Regions from separate parts of the Shinella sp. GW821-FHT11G07 genome, predicted to be linked through region 2. Evidence: riboswitches for the same ligand, from Rfam matches in the RefSeq annotation. Region 2 holds a riboswitch; the other holds the start of a gene.
The links. Region 2 has a riboswitch for cobalamin ahead of AC1RT2_RS00370 (ABC transporter substrate-binding protein). Riboswitches for the same ligand answer to the same signal wherever they lie in the genome.
Positions count from the first base shown of each region.

Region 1: it holds a riboswitch for cobalamin, as region 2 does, so the genes downstream of both, AC1RT2_RS30860 (acyl-CoA thioesterase) here and AC1RT2_RS00370 (ABC transporter substrate-binding protein) in region 2, are expected to answer to the same signal.

Region 1 is NZ_JBXARJ010000026.1:6,117-14,513, reverse strand. It holds gene AC1RT2_RS30865 (LysR family transcriptional regulator) at 1-729, opposite strand, end outside; gene AC1RT2_RS30860 (acyl-CoA thioesterase) at 732-1,604, opposite strand; cobalamin riboswitch at 1,668-1,877, opposite strand; gene AC1RT2_RS30855 (DUF1852 domain-containing protein) at 2,258-3,241, shown strand; gene AC1RT2_RS30850 (methionine synthase) at 3,269-4,297, shown strand; gene AC1RT2_RS30845 (flavin reductase) at 4,324-4,824, shown strand; gene AC1RT2_RS30840 (methylenetetrahydrofolate reductase) at 4,994-5,848, shown strand; gene AC1RT2_RS30835 (zinc-dependent alcohol dehydrogenase family protein) at 6,065-7,081, opposite strand; gene AC1RT2_RS30830 ((R)-mandelonitrile lyase) at 7,115-7,510, opposite strand; gene AC1RT2_RS30825 (cyclophilin-like fold protein) at 7,528-7,983, opposite strand; gene AC1RT2_RS30820 (MFS transporter) at 7,987-8,397, opposite strand, start outside.
Region 2 is NZ_JBXARJ010000001.1:70,710-79,106, reverse strand. It holds gene AC1RT2_RS00405 (hypothetical protein) at 1-190, shown strand, start outside; gene AC1RT2_RS00400 (DmpA family aminopeptidase) at 221-1,339, opposite strand; gene AC1RT2_RS00395 (ABC transporter permease) at 1,342-2,172, opposite strand; gene AC1RT2_RS00390 (ABC transporter permease) at 2,186-3,088, opposite strand; gene AC1RT2_RS00385 (ABC transporter ATP-binding protein) at 3,090-4,172, opposite strand; gene AC1RT2_RS00380 (polyamine ABC transporter substrate-binding protein) at 4,336-5,406, shown strand; gene AC1RT2_RS00375 (MurR/RpiR family transcriptional regulator) at 5,457-6,311, shown strand; cobalamin riboswitch at 6,346-6,577, shown strand; gene AC1RT2_RS00370 (ABC transporter substrate-binding protein) at 6,797-7,804, shown strand; gene AC1RT2_RS00365 (FecCD family ABC transporter permease) at 7,804-8,397, shown strand, end outside.

The DNA.
Region 1 (8,397 bases), on a different contig from region 2:
GCTGGGAATGGCGCTGACCCCGCGCCCTGCCGCCACGAGCTGGAGCATCATTTCCGTCGTCTCGACATTGCGGTGATGTCGCGGCCGGCAATTGGCGGGCACCAGAAATTGCGTGAACACGTCCAGTCGCTCCGGCGGTACCGGATAGGTGAATAGTGTCTCATTCAGCAGATCCGTAGGATCGGCATGGCGTTTCAGCGTCAGGAGATGATCGGCCGGAACGGCAAGCACCAGCTCATAGTCGAACACTGGAACATAATGAATGCCGGACGTCTCGATCGGATCCGGCGTGATCAGGATATCGATCTCGTACCCCGTCAACGCCGCCACACCGCCGAAAGCAAATGATGTCTTCAGTTCCAGGCCCACATCCGGCCATTCCATGAGATAGGGCTTTGTGACCCCCATAAGCCACTGGTGGCATGGGTGGCATTCCATGCCAATCTTGAGCGAGCCTCGCTGGCCATGGCGATAATCCGACAGGACATCCTCGGCCCTTTCAATCTGGGGCAGAACGCGCTGTGCTAGTGTCACGATGTAGCGGCCAGCCTCTGTGAGACGAAGGTTGCGGCCGTCCTTTTCCCACATCGCCACGCCGTAGCGCTCTTCCAACTTGCGGATCGTATGGCTAAGAGCCGACTGGGAGACGTTCAGCCGCTCAGCCGCAGCCGTTAGGCTGCCCAAACGGTCGACTTCACGCAAGATCGATAGATGTTGCCTGTCCAGCACGGTTATGCCCGCCCGTGATTAAAGGTAAGCGATTCCGCTGTGGCGCTATCGCGAACAGGAACCGGCCGGTGGTCTTTATCGACCGCCACCATGGTGAAACATCCTGTGGCCGTAACATGCCTCTCGCCGGTCAGGAGGTTTTCGGACCAAAGTTTCGTCTCGATGGACATGGAGCTGCGTCCCACGCGCTCGACGCGCGCTTCCGCCTCGACAATTTCACCGATCTTGATTGCTCGTGCGAAATCGATGCGCTCTGATGAGGCGAGGACGACCAGCTTGCCGGAGTAGCGCGACGCTGCAACGAATGCGGCTTTGGTCATGTAGGCGATCGCCTCGCCCCCGAACATCCGGCCGACGCTGTTTGCCTGATCCGGAAAGACGATGTCGACCATGAAAACGGTGTCCGTGGCGTTCAGAGTTTCCGCTGCCGCGAGCTCGGGCAATGTATAGTTCGCCGCGTGGCCGCTCTCCGGTATCGCGACCATATGGAAGATGCCGCGCGTACAGGTGTGTCGCTGGCGACCGACTATGGTCTCCGCCGCCATCTCGACCTCGACCGTCAAGGAGCGCCGTCCAGCCTTGACCGGTCTGGCCGTGAACTCAACGATGTGCCCGATCCGTGCGGGTTGCCTGAAATCGATCCGCTCGCAAGAGGCGGTCACGAAGGGCGCCCGCCCGAACCGGGTTGCCGCTATGAAGGCTACGCGATCCATGAGAGCAAGTCCGGCTCCGCCGAACAGAGTGCCGTGATGGTTGGTATCTCCGGGAAAGACGATATCGATAAGACTGGTTGCGGAGCCGTGCTCGACAGGCTTTTCTATGGTCGCGATCTCTGTCATCTGCACTGCCATCAGGTTGCGGCCGGGCAGCGGCATGACGCAGAGACGACGGCACGGGAGTGCTTATCGCGAAAGCGGCACTCCGGGACACCCCGCCCGTGGACGTTATCTATCGCGGCAGGTCTCCTGGCTTGCGGGTCATTGCTTTCGTCCGTCTTCCCGAGGTATGCCTCAGTGACATGGATGGACGTTCGCTAGCCGCTTACAGTTGCGGGGGCAGCCTCGGCTTCAGGCTTTGATCAAAGCCCTCACCGAATTCCCTCTTAGCTCCGGACTTTCATCCGCAGAACCACGATGACGAACCAATGTCTCATGTCGCCAGAGCGGTCAAGGCGTCTATCACGGAGGCATGGCGGATGTGGAAGGTGCCCCCGCGCCTATGTCCCGTCGGTTTTGCGTGCTGAACGGGCATTCGAGTACCTCGATGTCTGAAGGCGGCTCGTGAGATACCGTCATCTCCGCATTTTTTGTCTCTGGCTTCGGCCTCAAATCATGAGCACGGCTCATGCTTCCGTGAGATAATACCATTTTTTCTCGATCGATCCCTCAGGCATAAACCGCACACCACTCGTATGTCTGGGCGGTGTGAACGCTGCCGACTGGGAATATAGAAAGTAATGTCCGGTGTACCCTGAAGTTTACGTAAATAGTCTTAGGTTTTTTCTCGGGAAACAGGGCGCGTCGTCGTGATGAATAGCGATTTCGATTTTAATATTAAGGTAGTTCAATTAGACGAGGAATATCACCCCTCAGAAAATACGCGCATTACGACCAATTTTGCTAATTTGGCTAGAGGGGAGAGCCGCCGAGAGAACCTGCACAATGCGCTGACGATGATTGACAACCGTTTCAACGCTCTGGCGCATTGGGATAACCCCAAAGGTGATCGTTACTCTGTCGAGCTCGAAATCATTTCCGTCGAGATGAGCATTGGCGCCGGAGGCTATAGTGATGCCTTTCCGCTCATTGAAATATTGAAAACAACTGTTGTTGATCGCAAAACGAACGAACGTATTGACGGCATCGTGGGCAATAATTTCTCCTCTTATGTGCGCGACTACGACTTCAGCGTGTTGTTGCCAGAGCATAACAAAAATCGACCCGGGTTCAGCACGCCGGATAATTTTGGCGATCTGCATGGAAACTTGTTCAAGTGCTTCCTGAATTCAAATGCTTACAAAGAGCATTTCAACAAGCCGCCAGTCATATGCCTAAGCGCATCAAGCAGCAAAACCTATCATCGGACGGACAATCAGCATCCCGTATTGGGCGTCGAATACAAACAGAATACGCTCTCCTCGACCGACCAATATTTCGGGAAAATGGGATTGCAAGTTCGCTTTTTCATGCCGGCGAATAGCGTTGCCCCTTTGGCTTTTTATTTTCTCGGCGATCTGCTCGATGACTACACCAATCTTGAGCTTATCAGCACCATCAGCACGATGGAGACTTTTCAGAAGATCTATCGACCCGAGATTTACAACGCCAATTCCGCGGCGGGTGCCTGCTATCAGCCAGATCTGAAGCACCAGGATTACTCGTTGACCCGGATTGTCTACGATCGAGAAGAACGGAGTCGGCTGGCGATTGAGCAGGGGAAGTTCGCCGAGAAGCACTTCATCAAACCGTACAGGACCATTCTTGAGCAATGGTCTGCCAATCACGTCCTCTGACGAACTGGAAACACAAGGTCGCCTATCATGAAAACACTGTTGCCCACGTCAACCGCCGGCAGCCTGCCCAAACCCTCGTGGCTTGCAGAGCCTGAGAAGCTTTGGTCGCCTTGGAAGCTGCAAGACGAGGAACTGATTGAGGGCAAACAGGACGCCTTGCGTTTGTCGTTGGATGATCAGCGACAGGCAGGCATCGATATCGTCAGCGATGGCGAGCAAACGCGCCAACATTTCGTTACGACGTTTATCGAACACCTCGACGGGGTTGATTTTGAGAAACGTGAGACCGTCAGAATTCGCAATCGCTATGATGCGAGTGTCCCCACGGTCGTGGGCGCCGTGTCTCGCCAGAAGCCGGTTTTCGTCGAAGACGCCAAATTTCTACGTCAGCAGACGAAGCAGCCCATCAAATGGGCTCTGCCGGGTCCCATGACGATGATCGATACGCTCTTTGATAGTCACTATAAGAGCCGTGAAAAGCTGGCCTGGGAATTTGCCAAGATCCTTAATGAGGAAGCGAGGGAGCTGGAGGCTGCCGGCGTCGATATCATCCAGTTCGACGAGCCCGCATTCAACGTCTTCTTTGATGATGTGAATGACTGGGGCGTCGCCACATTGGAGAAAGCAATCGAGGGCCTCAAATGCGAGACCGCTGTCCATATCTGCTATGGATACGGCATCAAGGCCAATACGTATTGGAAAAAGACCCTGGGGTCCGAGTGGCGGCAATATGAGGAATCTTTCCCCAAGCTACAGAAATCCAGCATCGGTATGATCTCCCTGGAATGCCACAACTCTCATGTTCCGATGGATCTCATGGAGCTTGTTCGAGGCAAGAAGGTGATGGTCGGGGCCATCGACGTGGCAAGCAATACCATTGAAACCCCAGAGGAAGTGGCCGCGACCCTACGAAAGGCGCTTCAGTTTGTCGATGCGGACAAACTTTGCCCTTGCACGAACTGCGGAATGGCGCCCCTGTCTCGCCGTGTAGCAAGAGGCAAGCTGAATGCTCTGGCAGCAGGCGCAGAAATCGTCCGAAAAGAACTCTCGGCCTAGTGCTGGCTGAGCAGCAGGGGGCCGACATGAACATGGTGAAGCACGGCTTCGACATCGTGGATAAAGCCACGTTTCGCAACGGCATGTCTCGCCTCGGCTCGGCGGTCAACGTCGTCACCACCAGGCACAGCGGGAAGCGCTACGGCTTTACGGCCTCAGCAGTCTGCAGCGTCAGCGACACGCCGGCAACACTTCTCGTCTGCATCAACCGTTCGAGCTCGTGTTTTTATGCCTTTGAGAACACGCGCCACTTCTGTGTCAACACGCTGATGCCAGGCCATGAGGACATTTCGAATGTCTTTGGCGGAAAGACACCGACGGAGGATCGATTTACGCTTGGCGAGTGGAGAGAAGGCTTAACGGGTGTTCCAATCCTGGCCAACGCCTCTGTCAGCTTCGAATGCGAGCTCACCAATGAAGTTGACGAGGCAACCCATCGCATTCTCCTCGGGCGCGTAATCGACGTTCGTGAGAATGAAGAACAGGCAACGTTGCTTTATTGCATGCGTCGCTATCTCAACGGTTAGGCCACCACAGCGGTCTTCTTTCAGGCGGGGTCGGCATACGACGCGCTCTCCTAGACGCAAAACGGCGCAAGCCGTCAACATTATGGTGCGCAGATACGTCGCGCTGTGAGAAGAGCGTCCATTCCTCTTGGTGCCGGCATTCCACCGCGCTGCCGCAATGCGAGCGAAAATGACCGAAACAGAACGAGCTGATGCAGGCAAGCTTCCGGCATCCATCGAAATCCTGCCGAAGCAGATACTGACGGTCGGCGATCTTGGCGCCTTCCTGCCGCGCGGCACTCGCGTCTATCTCACCGACATCGGCACGGTCGAAACGGATGGAGAAATGCTGACGGCGGCACGGCGCCTGCGGGAAGTGGGATGCGTACCGGTCCCGCATCTCGCGGCGCGCCGGATTTTCTCGCAGGGGGCGCTCGAATTCCGCGTCGGCCAGCTGGCCGAGGGGGCAGGCGTGACGGATGTGCTCGTGATCGGTGGCGGCGTCAGTCCGCCAACCGGGCCGTTCGCCTCTTCGATGGACCTGCTGGAGACCGGTGTTCTCGACCGATACGGGATCACCGATCTCGCGGTCGCCGGACATCCCGAGGGAAGCCTGGACTTTTCCGAGGCGACCGCGCTGGAGGCATTGCGCAACAAGCAGGCCTTCGCCGAGCGGACCGGCGCACGGCTGCGCATTGTCACGCAGTTCGGGTTCGATGCGCAAAAGGCGCTTGCCTGGGCGGAAAGCCTTTTCAATGTCGGGTTGGACATGCCAATACACATGGGTGTTGCCGGACCGGCGAAGATAACCACGCTCATCAAATACGGAACGCTGTGCGGTGTCGGCAATTCGCTTTCGATGTTGACACGTCATGGCGGCTGCCTGTTGTCGCTCGCGACCGGCTATGCGCCGGACATCTTTGTCGCGCCATTCGAAGAGCACCGCAAAAACGCAACGCCGGCGGTGATCGCCCAGATTCATGTGTTCCCGTTCGGCGGTGTCGACAAGGCGGCCGCGTGGCTGCGCAAGCGCGGTTCCTGGTAGGTTCCCCGGGACAATAGGGTTGGTGCGGAACGTTGCCCCTTGTCGGCGTGCGCCTTAGCTCTGACTCAGAACTGATTTTGTTGGCGTACGTAGGACTCGGTACCCCGTTGACGGGTGTAAAGCAGGCGAGCCGGCCGTTCGTATACCTTCAAGTCGTGACATGCCTCAGGGGCGATTTCGGAATATGGCCGAGCGAGTGGCCCTGCCATGATCGTACTACACCCGCAGCAGCGTCTTGATCGCCCGCCGTTCGTCCATGGCGCGGTAACCTTCGGCGACGTCTTCCAGCGGTAGTTCGAGATCGAAGACCTTGCCGGGGTTGATCTTGCGGCTCATCACCAGATCGATCAGGTCGGGAAGGAAGCGGCGCACCGGGGCGGGGCCGCCGAGCAGGTTCTTCTGGGCGAAGAACAATTGCTGGCCGTCGAGCGTGACGCCATGCGGTACGCCGACAAAGCCGATCGAGCCGCCGGGGCGGGCCGACGCGAGCGCCTGCGCCATCGATTCCTGCGTGCCGACGCATTCCAGCACCGATTCCGCGCCCACGCCGTCCGTCAGGTCCTTGATGCGGGCGACGCCGTCGTCACCCCGTTCGGAGACGATATGTGTCGCGCCGAACTCGAGCGCGAGGTCCTGCCGGCTCTTGTGGCGGCTCATCGCGATGATCGTTTCCGCACCCATCTGCTTTGCGGCCAGGACGCCCATCAGCCCGACCGCGCCGTCCCCGACGACGACGGCCGTGCCGCCGACGCGCACGCGGGCGGCGTCGGCCGCATACCAGCCCGTGCCGAGCACGTCGGAGACGGCGAGCAGGCTCGGGATCAGGTCGTCATCGGGCATCTGGAGCGTGGCGACCAGCGTGCCATCGGCGAGCGGCACACGAAGGAGAGGCGCCTGCGCACGGCTCATGAACTCGCGGTTCTCGCAAGAGGAGGGGAAGCCGAAGCGGCAATGCGGGCAGGTATTGTCCGAGCAGCAGAAGGAGCCGATGACGAACTGGCCGGGCTTGATGGTCGTGACCGCGCTGCCGACTTCCACCACCACGCCGCAATATTCATGGCCCATATGCATGGGCTCGTTCAGCGGCTGGAGGCCACGATAGGGCCAGAGATCCGAGCCGCAGATGCAAGTGGCCGAAAGTTTCAGGATTGCATCGGTCGGGTGGAGAATTTCCGGTTCCGCCACCTCTTCGCAACGGATGTCGCCGGGGCTGTAAAGCACTGTTCCAAGCATGGGATGTTCCTTTGTTCTCTGTTTCCGGTTGCTTCAAACGCCGTACTCGGCGTTCGTGACATGCTCCATCCAGTCGACGACCTTGCCGTTCTTGACCTCCTGAAGCGCGATATGGCTCATGGCGACATCCGGAGATGCGCCGTGCCAGTGTTTTTCGCCCGGCGCGAACCAGACGACGTCGCCGGGGCGGATGTCCTCGATGGGGCCGCCCTCGTGCTGTACCCGGCCGAGGCCCGAGACGACGATCAGCGTCTGCCCGAGCGGGTGCGTATGCCAGGCGGTGCGTGCGCCCGGCTCGAAGGTGACCTGGGCGCCCTGAACCCGCTCGGCATCGAATGGGTTGAACAGCGGGTCGATGCGCACGGTGCCGGTGAACCAGGCGTCCGGGCCTTTTGCGGATGGGCGCGAGCCAGCGCGTAGAATGTCCATGGGCGGTCTCCTGTCTGTTAGCGAATGCGGTCGATGTGCAGCGGGAATTGTCCGCACGTCAGCAGAGGGTCTAGGCGGCCGTCGATGCGGCCGAGCCGGATCAGCCCGCGTGACCAGCGGTATCCGGCATAGAAGAAGGCAAGGTTGCCCCAGGGCGCATAATAGCAGAGATCGCCCGGCTTCTCGTTTCCGAATGGGCCGCTGCCCTCCTCGGTAAGCTTGCGCGGCAGATAGCTGATCTTTTCGTTGTTCGCGTAGTTGTCGATCGTGAGATCGTGGAGCGGCAGCATCGATGTGAAGTCGCGCGCCGATGGATTGTCTTCCAGCGTCGCGGTCATCGTCCGGCCGTTGAACGTGATGCGGATTCTCATGGGTCCGGCTCCCTGTGCATGGGCGAAGCTGAAGGGCGCGGCTGCGGCAGTGAGGAGGATGGCCTGAAGCGCTGCCCTTCGGGTGATGAGTGACGAAGTCATGGCTCAAGCCTTTCCGGGATCGATCGCGGCGGCCGCTGCCGCAAGCGCCGAGCCCAGCAGAAGGACTGCGCCGAGGGCGAAGGCGCTCCACCATCCAAACGCATCGAACAGCAGGCCGCCCACGGCGGCGCCCAATGTGATGGCCAGCTGGATGACGGCGACCTGCAAACCGCCGCCCGCCTCGGCATCGTCGCGCAGCGCGCGGCTGAGCCGGGTGCCCCCGCCGACTGGTGCGGCCGTGCCGAAGAAACCCCAGCCGATCAAAAGAGCGGTGACGGCCGACTGCACGGAGCCGAACAGGATCAGAGCGCGCGCCAGCAGCGCCATCACGAGCGGAATGGCGATGACGATGCTGTAAAGCCGCGCCTGCAACAGATGACCGATGGCCCAGGTACCGGCAACGCCCGCAAGTCC
Region 2 (8,397 bases):
GGTCGACCCCACAAATCCGGTCGATGCGTCGCAGACATCCTCCACCGCAGGTGGGACGCCGACGCAGGATACAATCGACAATACGGTTCCGAGCAGTGGTGAAGCGGTACCGGCAGATCGAGATCCGACCGCGCAGTCCGGCACCGGTGGCGATAGCCAGCGCGTCACGCCGGATGGCACGGCCAACTAAATGGGCGACGGCTGAGCATCGGCCGGCCCCCTAGGGATGCCGGCCGTACTGCTGCATGACGGCTATAAGCTGGTCATGTTTGATCGCATCGATGCGGAAGCGATCATGTGGCGTGCCGCCGCTGTCTTCCGCCGCCAGCATGGCATTGACCACGGCCTCTTCCACGCTATCCACCGCCGCCGTATAAATAGGGTCGAGATGTTCATCGTTGATGATCTCGAGCCCGAGCATGGCAGGGGCCTTGTGCGCCATGGGCTGCGGATTGGCGGTCGAGAAGGCGAGGAAGATATCGCCGGAATTGTTGCCGCCGGGTGTGCCGTTGCGGCCGATGCCGATGGCGGCGCGGCGGGCGAGGCGCTTCAGTTGGTGCGGTGCCATCGGCAGGTCCGTTGCGATAACGACGATGATCGAGCCGCGCTCCTTGAGCTGGCTTTGCGGCGTGTTGTCCTGGAGATGCTTTCCGATAGGCACGCCGCAGATCGTCAACCAGTCGCGCTGGCCGTGGTTGGCCTGAACCAGCGTACCGATCGTGTAGTCCTTGCCGCCGCAGGTGACGACGCGCGATGCAGTGCCGGTGCCCCCCTTGAAGCCATAGGTGATCATGCCGGTGCCGCCGCCGCAATTGCCTTCCGATACGGGGCCGCGCGAGAGGTTTTCAAGGGCCGCGTGCACGTCCGCTTCCGTCACGGGCAGGCCATTGATGTCGTTCAGCACGCCGTCATAGGTCTCGGCGATGACCGGCATCAACCAGAGGAAATCGCCGACCTCGTAGGTCGAGGCGTAGTGCTCCAGCATCCAGCGGGTCGTCGCATGATGGGTGATGCCGACGCCGTGGGTGTTGGTGATCATCACCGGACCCAGAAACGTGCCGCCGTCCTCGATCCAGTGGGTGCCGGTCATCTCGCCATTGCCGTTGAAGCGGTGCACGCCGGCATAAACCGGGACAGGCGTCTCACTTTCGCTATGCGGCAGGATGGCGGTGACGCCGGTGCGCACCGGCAGCTTGCGCCCGGGCCGGGGTGTCTCTTCCTGAATGGTACGGAAGCCCACGGCGATGCCATCGACATCGGTAATGGCATTGAAGGGGCCGGTGCGGCCGGTGAAGGGCAGGCCGAGGGCGCGGGCGCGAGGTTTTGTTGTCTGGGTCATGGTCATTTCTGCCGGGAGCGAAGGTAGAGGCCGAGCGAGGCGATAACGAAGGAGAAGGTCAGCATCATCACCGCGATGGCGTTGATCTCCGGCTTGATGCCGCGCCGGAGCATGGCGAAGATGAACATCGGCAGGGTCGTCACATCGACGCCGGCGATGAAGTAGGTGATGACCAGGTCGTCCATCGAGATGATGAAGGCGAGCAGTGCGCCGCCGACGATACCAGGCAGGAGCTGCGGGAAGACCACCCTGCGGAAGGTCGTCCATTCATTCGCGCCGAGATCGGCCGAGGCGTGCTCCAGCGTGCGGTCCATGCCGGCAAGACGGGCGGAGACGACGATGAAGACATAGGAGATCAGGAAGGTGCACTGGCCGATGATGATGGTCGTGAGGCCGAGGTTCACGCCGGCATTGACGAAGAAGATCAGGAGCGCGATGCCAAGCACGATGTCCGGCATCAGCATCGGCATGAACATGACGACGCGGTAGAAGCGGCGGCCGAAAAAGTCGAAGCGGTAGAGAGCAATGGCGATCGCCGTGCCGAGCACGGTTGCGATGGTCGTCGTGGAGGCGGCGATCATCAGGCTGTTCCAGACGGCCTGCAAGAGCTGGTCGGTCGATTCGATATAAAGCGCGCTTTCCGAAATCGCTGTCTTGAACCCGAGGACCTGGGCGTACCAATCGGTGGTGAAACCGGTCCAGGTCATCATGTTGATCGGGTTGGAATTGAACGAATAGACCGCGATCAGCACCAGCGGGATGTAGATGAAGGCAAAGAAGAGCGCGGTGTAGCCGATGAGGCTGCCGCGGGCGAGCGAGGCGAGGATTTTCATGGACAGTCCTCCCTCAGCGTCCGGTCGCGGCATCGATGCCGCGGCGGCCGGACACGATGACATAAACGAAAAGCAGGACCAGCATGACGGCCATCACCATCATGGCGAGCGCCGAGCCGAACGGCCAGTTGCGTGCCGCGAGGAACTGCTGCTCGATGAGGTTTCCGAGCATCATCACCTTCGCCCCACCAAGGATAGCCGGCACGACGAAATTGCCGAGCGCCGGGATGAAGACGATCACCGCCCCGCCGGCAATGCCGGGCGCTGTCAGCGGCAGGATGATGCGCAGGAAGGTGCGGATCGGCCCGGCGCCGAGATCAAGCGAGGCGCGCACCAGCGTCCAGTCGAGCTTTTCGACGCTGGCATAGACCGGCATGAACATGAATGGGATGAAGATATAGACCATGCCAAGGATGATCGCGCCGTCCGTATAGATCAGCTCCAATGGCCGGGCAATGAAGCCGGTGTTCAACAACACGGAATTCACGAGGCCGGTTTGGCGCAGGATCAGCACCCAGATGAAGAGCCGTACGATGAGGCTGGTGAAGAAGGGCAACGTGATCAGGAACAGGCAAAAATTCTTCCAGCGCTCGGAAAGCCGGCTGATGCAGAAGGCGGCCGGGTAGCAGACGAAGAGTGTCGCAACGACGGTCAGCGCCGCGATCTTCAGCGAGCGCAGGAAGATGGCGATATAGACTGGGTCGAAATCCTCGAACATTGGGTCGGCGAAGCCGAGGATGCGGCCGTAATTGTGCGGATACCAGGTCCATTCCACCCCGCCGTAAAGGCCGGGCGCCAGAAAGCTCGTCACGATCATGATGGCGAGCGGGCCTAGGAAGAAGACCGCGAGGAACAGCGAGACCGGCCCGAGCAGCAGGCCAAGCTGGGCGCGGCGGCGAAGCGCAATCGACGACATGTCAGGCCGCCTCCGCCGGAATGAGATGCACCGCTGCCGGATCATAGGCGAGACGCGCGCGGCGTGACTGTTCGATTTCGCCCACAAGGTTGCGGCGGGTCGCCGGGATTTCCGCGATGACGCGTCGGCCCGTGGCGGTGCGGCCGAACAGCTCGAAGGTGGAACCGACGAAGACGATCTGTTCGAGATCGACGTCTAGGCTCGGCGAGGTATCGCCCGATTGGGCGATAAAGAACTGTTCCGGGCGGATGAGCGCGGTTGCGGTGCCCATTGTCTCCGCCTTGGCATGCGTGATGGAGAGGCCGTCCGCCGTTAGCAGCTGTCTGCCGATCGCTTCGCCCTCGAAGAGGTTGCTGGCTCCGACGAAGGTGGCAACAAAGCTGTTCTTCGGTTGGTCGTAGATGGCGCGCGGCGTGTCGAGCTGCTGGATGCGGCCGCCGGACAGAACGGCGACGCGGTCCGACATGGTCAGCGCCTCCTGCTGGTCATGCGTGACGAAGATGAAGGAGATGCCGAGCTCGTGCTGCAGCGTCTTCAACTCGATCTGCATGGCCTGCCGCAGGTTTTTGTCCAACGCGGATAGTGGCTCGTCGAGCAGCAGCAGTTTCGGGCGGGCAATGATGGCGCGGGCGAGCGCCACGCGCTGCTGCTGGCCGCCGGAAAGCTGGCGCGGCTTGCGGCCCTCCATGCCTTCGAGGCCGACCATGCGCAGGGCGTCGGCGACGCGCTTCATGCGTTCTGCCTTTGCAACGCCGGCCACTTCCAGCGCATAGGCGGTGTTTTCGCCGACCGTCATGTGCGGGAACAGCGCGTAGTTCTGGAAGACCGTATTGACCGGCCGACGATACGGCGGCCGGTCGGTGATGTCTTCGCCGTCGATCAGGATGCGGCCGGCATCAAGCTCGACGAAGCCGCTGATCGCCTGGAGCAGCGTGGTCTTGCCGCAGCCGGATGGTCCGAGCAGCGTCAGGAATTCGTTGCGCGCGACATCGAGGTCGATCGCGTCCAGCGCCGTGACCGTCTGGCCTTCGGGCGTGGCAAAGGCCTTCGCCGCCTTCTCCAGGCGGACTATGGAATCTCGCATCGTCGTTCCCCATTATGTTATAAAAATAACGCTTGTGCGATTTGGATATCTGGATACCATTTACGCATCCAAGTCAACGGCCGACAGAAGCCGGGACGGGAACAGACGGCGCAAAGGAAAGCGCCGGGGCCTCGACGGGCCAAACCATCAGAGGAGACTATCGATGACAAAATTTGATCGTGCCGGCGCATCCGGTCTTCGCGCATTGGCGCGCAATACCGCCTTCTCGCTTGCCGCCCTCGTGGCAAGTGCGGGCATGGCAGGTGCCGCCGAACTCAACGTCTACAACTGGGGCGAATACATCAATCCGGAGGTTCTGAAGAAGTTTGAGGAGGAGACCCAGATCAAGGTCAACCTCTCGACCTATTCCTCCAACGAGGAAATGCTGGCGAAAATCCAGGGCGGCGCCACGGGCTATGACGTGGTCTTCCCGTCGGTGCACATGCAAGACATCATGGCCAAGCTCGACCTGCTCGAGAAGACCGACATCAACACCTATGAAGGCTTCAAGAACATCGATCCCGCCTTCTTGCGTGCGAAAAGCGACCCGAAGGGCGAATATTGCCTGCCCTATGCCTGGGGCTCGGTCGGCATCTTCTACAACCGCACGATCCTCGGCAAGGACATCACCGGCTGGAAGGATTTGATCGAGACGGTCAAGGCCAAGGGACTGAAGTTCACGCTGCTCGACGACATGCGCGAAGTGCTCGCGGTCGGCCTCATGTTGAACGGCCACAAGATCAACTCCACCGATCCGGCCGAATTGCAGCAGGCGGCGGACACGATCATCGCCATGAAACCCGACGTCGCGGCCTTCACTTATGACACGCGGCCGATGGTGCAGTCCGGCGACGTCGCGGCCGGTCATTTCTTCGTCGGTGCCATGGTCGATGTCTTCGGTAACGAGAAGGACCTCGGCTACGTGATCCCGGAAGAGGGCGCGACCATGTATCAGGAGGATGCCTGCGTGCTGAAGAGCGCGCCGAACAAGGAAAACGCCATCAAGTTCTTACAGTTCTATACGCGTCCGGAGATCGTTGCGCTGAATGTCTCGCAACAGACCAACGGCACGGCCAACGTTCCGGCGCGGCAATTGACCCCGGAAAAGATCAAGAATAGCAAGGAGATCAATCCATCAGCGGAAACGATGGCGCGTCTCCAGATCTTCGAAGATCTCGGCCCCGCGCTGCGCCAGCTGGACCGAGTCTGGACGAAGGTGAAGACCGCGCAGTGACAGCGCTGGCCCGCCTGTCTCCGGATGGGCGGGCTTCGAGGAGGAGCGACGTGTCGAAACGCATTGTGAAGCTCGTACAGTCCGATGACCTCCGGCGGTCCAAGTCCGACAAGCTGATCGCCAACTATATCGAGCGCAATATCGCCGATCTGCCTTTCGAGACGGCGCGTTCCATCGCCCAGCGCCTCGAACTTTCGCCGATGACCGTCGGCCGCTATCTGCGCCGCATGGGTTTTGATGGCCTTGATGAGTTGAAGGGCGAACTGCGGCATGGCAGTTCCAACCCCGCCTGGCAGGTCAAGGGTCAGGTCGACCGGCTGGAACAGGACCGCAAGGAAGGCAAACTGCTCGCCGGCCTCATCCAGCAGCAGATCGACAATCTTGGGCAGATCTACGAAATCACCACCGCGCCGGAATGGCAGCAGACGATCGACGCGCTCATCGGTGCCAGCGAGGTCTATGTCGCGGCCTACCAGAATGTGCGCGGCATCGCCCAGTATTTTGCGAGCCAGCTTTCCTATACCCGCTCGCGCGTCCAGTTCGTCGATGGCGTCAACGGCACCTATGCCGAAGTGCTCGACGGTTCCGTCGAGGGGCGGCTGCTCTTCCTGCACGACGTGCGCCGCTTCGCCGCCAAGGCGCGACCGCTGGCGCTGGAGGCGCGGCGTGCCGGCGTCAAGGTCGTGCTGCTCACCGATGAATTCTGCCCCTGGGGGCCGGAGGTCTCCGACATCTGCCTCGTCGTACCCGGCTCCCATGGTCCGCTGTGGGATGGTGCCGCCACCATGACGGCCGTCATGGACCTCATGCTCAGCAACATCATCGTCGTGATGGGCGAGGCGGTGAGTGAACGCGTCGATACGCTGACCCGCCTGCAGGATGTCTTCGGGGATTTCGAGACCTGACGGCTATCGCGCCTTGACGCTGCCGAGTGGCGCGGACTAAGGATGGGCCGACGGTTCCCTGACGGATGACTCCCAGGGGATTAATAGGGAACACGGTGCGGACGACCCAACAGGGACCCATTCCGTGGCTGCCCCCGCAACTGTAGGCGGATTGCCGCCTGTCCTCGGACGCGTTTATGCGTCATGCCACTGCGGTTTTCCGCGGGAAGGCAGACAGGCAGCAGATATCCGTGAGCCAGGAGACCTGCCGTCATAGCAACAATCCAAGTCACGGGCGGGGATGCCCGGAACGGAGACGCCATGACGATTTTCGCTGCCACCCCTGGCAGATATCTACTCGCTTTCTCCCGACCGCAATCGATCCGCTCCTGTTGGTGCGTCGGCTAGGCTTCTGCCTGCCGCCGTGTCCCTCCGCGCCTTTTGCGCAGTCCTTCATTCGGGAGAAACCCATGACCATCTTTGCCGCGGCCTCACGTGCCGCCCCTCTGCTTTCGTTCGTTGCCGGCACGGCAGCTTTTGTTCTCTCCTCGGGTGCGGTCCACGCCGCCGAAACCCAGTATCCGCTGACGTTCGAGAATTGCGGCCGTCCGGTCACCTTCGAGAAGGCGCCGGAGCGTGCCGTCTCACTCGGCCAGAGTTCGACCGAAATCCTCTACCTGCTCGGCGTCGGCGACCGCATGGTCGGCACCGCGGTCTGGATCGGCCCGGTTCTGACCGGTTACGAGGAGGCCAATGCCAAGGTCGAGCGCCTTGCCGACAATGATCCGAGCTTCGAGAGCGTCGTCGCCAAGAAGCCGGACCTCGTGACGGCGCAGTTCCAGTGGCATGTCGGCCCGGAAGGCATCGTCGCGACGCCGGAACAGTTCGAGGAATTGAAGATCCCCGTCTACACCTCGCCAGCCGATTGCATCGGCAAAGACAATACCGGTGGCGGAGACGGTGTGCGCAAGACGGTCTTCACCATGGACCTTATCTACAAGGAAATCAGCGAACTGGCGCAGATTTTCAATGTACAGGATCAGGGCGAGAAGGTGATCGCCGAGCTCAAGGCCCGCGAGGCCGCGGCCCGCAAGAAGATCGCCTCTGCCGACGGCAAGCTGTCCGCCGTCTTCTGGTTCTCCAGCGCCGAACTCGACATCGACCCCTATGTCGCCGGCCGCAACGGCGCGCCGGGCTACATCCTGTCCGCGCTCGGCATCAAGAACGTCATCGAGAGCGACGAGGAATGGCCGACCGTCGGCTGGGAAACCGTTGCCAAGGCCGATCCGACGATCATCGTCGCCGGCAAGATGGAACGCCGCCGCTTCCCGGCCGATGACGTCGCCGTCAAGCACAAGTTCCTGAAGGAAGATCCGGTCGCCAGCCTGATGCCGGCGGTCAAGAACGGCTATGTGGTCGACATGGACGCCCAGGCGATGAACCCGACGATCCGCACCATCGAGGGCATCGAAGTGCTCGCCGACGCGGTCGAAAAGGCTGGCCTCGCCAAGTGATGGCAGATCGCCCCCTCTTGCTCCGGACGGGCGCCGCTTTCGCGGCGCTCGTGCTCCTGCTTGCCGCACTCGGTGTGGGCGCGGCGGTTGGCGAGACGGCAATCCCGCTCGATGTCGTGGCCAAGACGGTGGCGAACCGTCTTTGGCAGGCGGGTTATGCGCTGGAGCCGATCGACGAGGGCATCATCTGGAACTACCGACTGAGCCGCGCCGTGGTCGCCGCCTGCTGCGGCTCGGCATTGGCGCTTTCCGGCGTGATCCTGCAATCGCTACTGCGCAATGCGCTGGCCGATCCTTATATTCTCGGCATTTCGGCTGGTGCCTCGACCGGCGCCGTCGCCGTCGCGATCCTCGGCATCGGTGCCGGCATGCTGACGCTGCCGATCGGCGCTTTCATCGGCGCGCTTGTCGCCTTCGCTCTGGTCAGCGTTCTGGCCGTGCGCGCCGGGCGCGGCACCAGCGCGATCATTCTGGCAGGCGTCGCTGGCTCCCAGCTGTTCAACGCGCTCACCTCGTTCATCGTCACCAAGGCGGCCAATGCCGAGCAGGCGCGCGGCATCATGTTCTGGCTGCTCGGCAATCTTTCCGGCGTG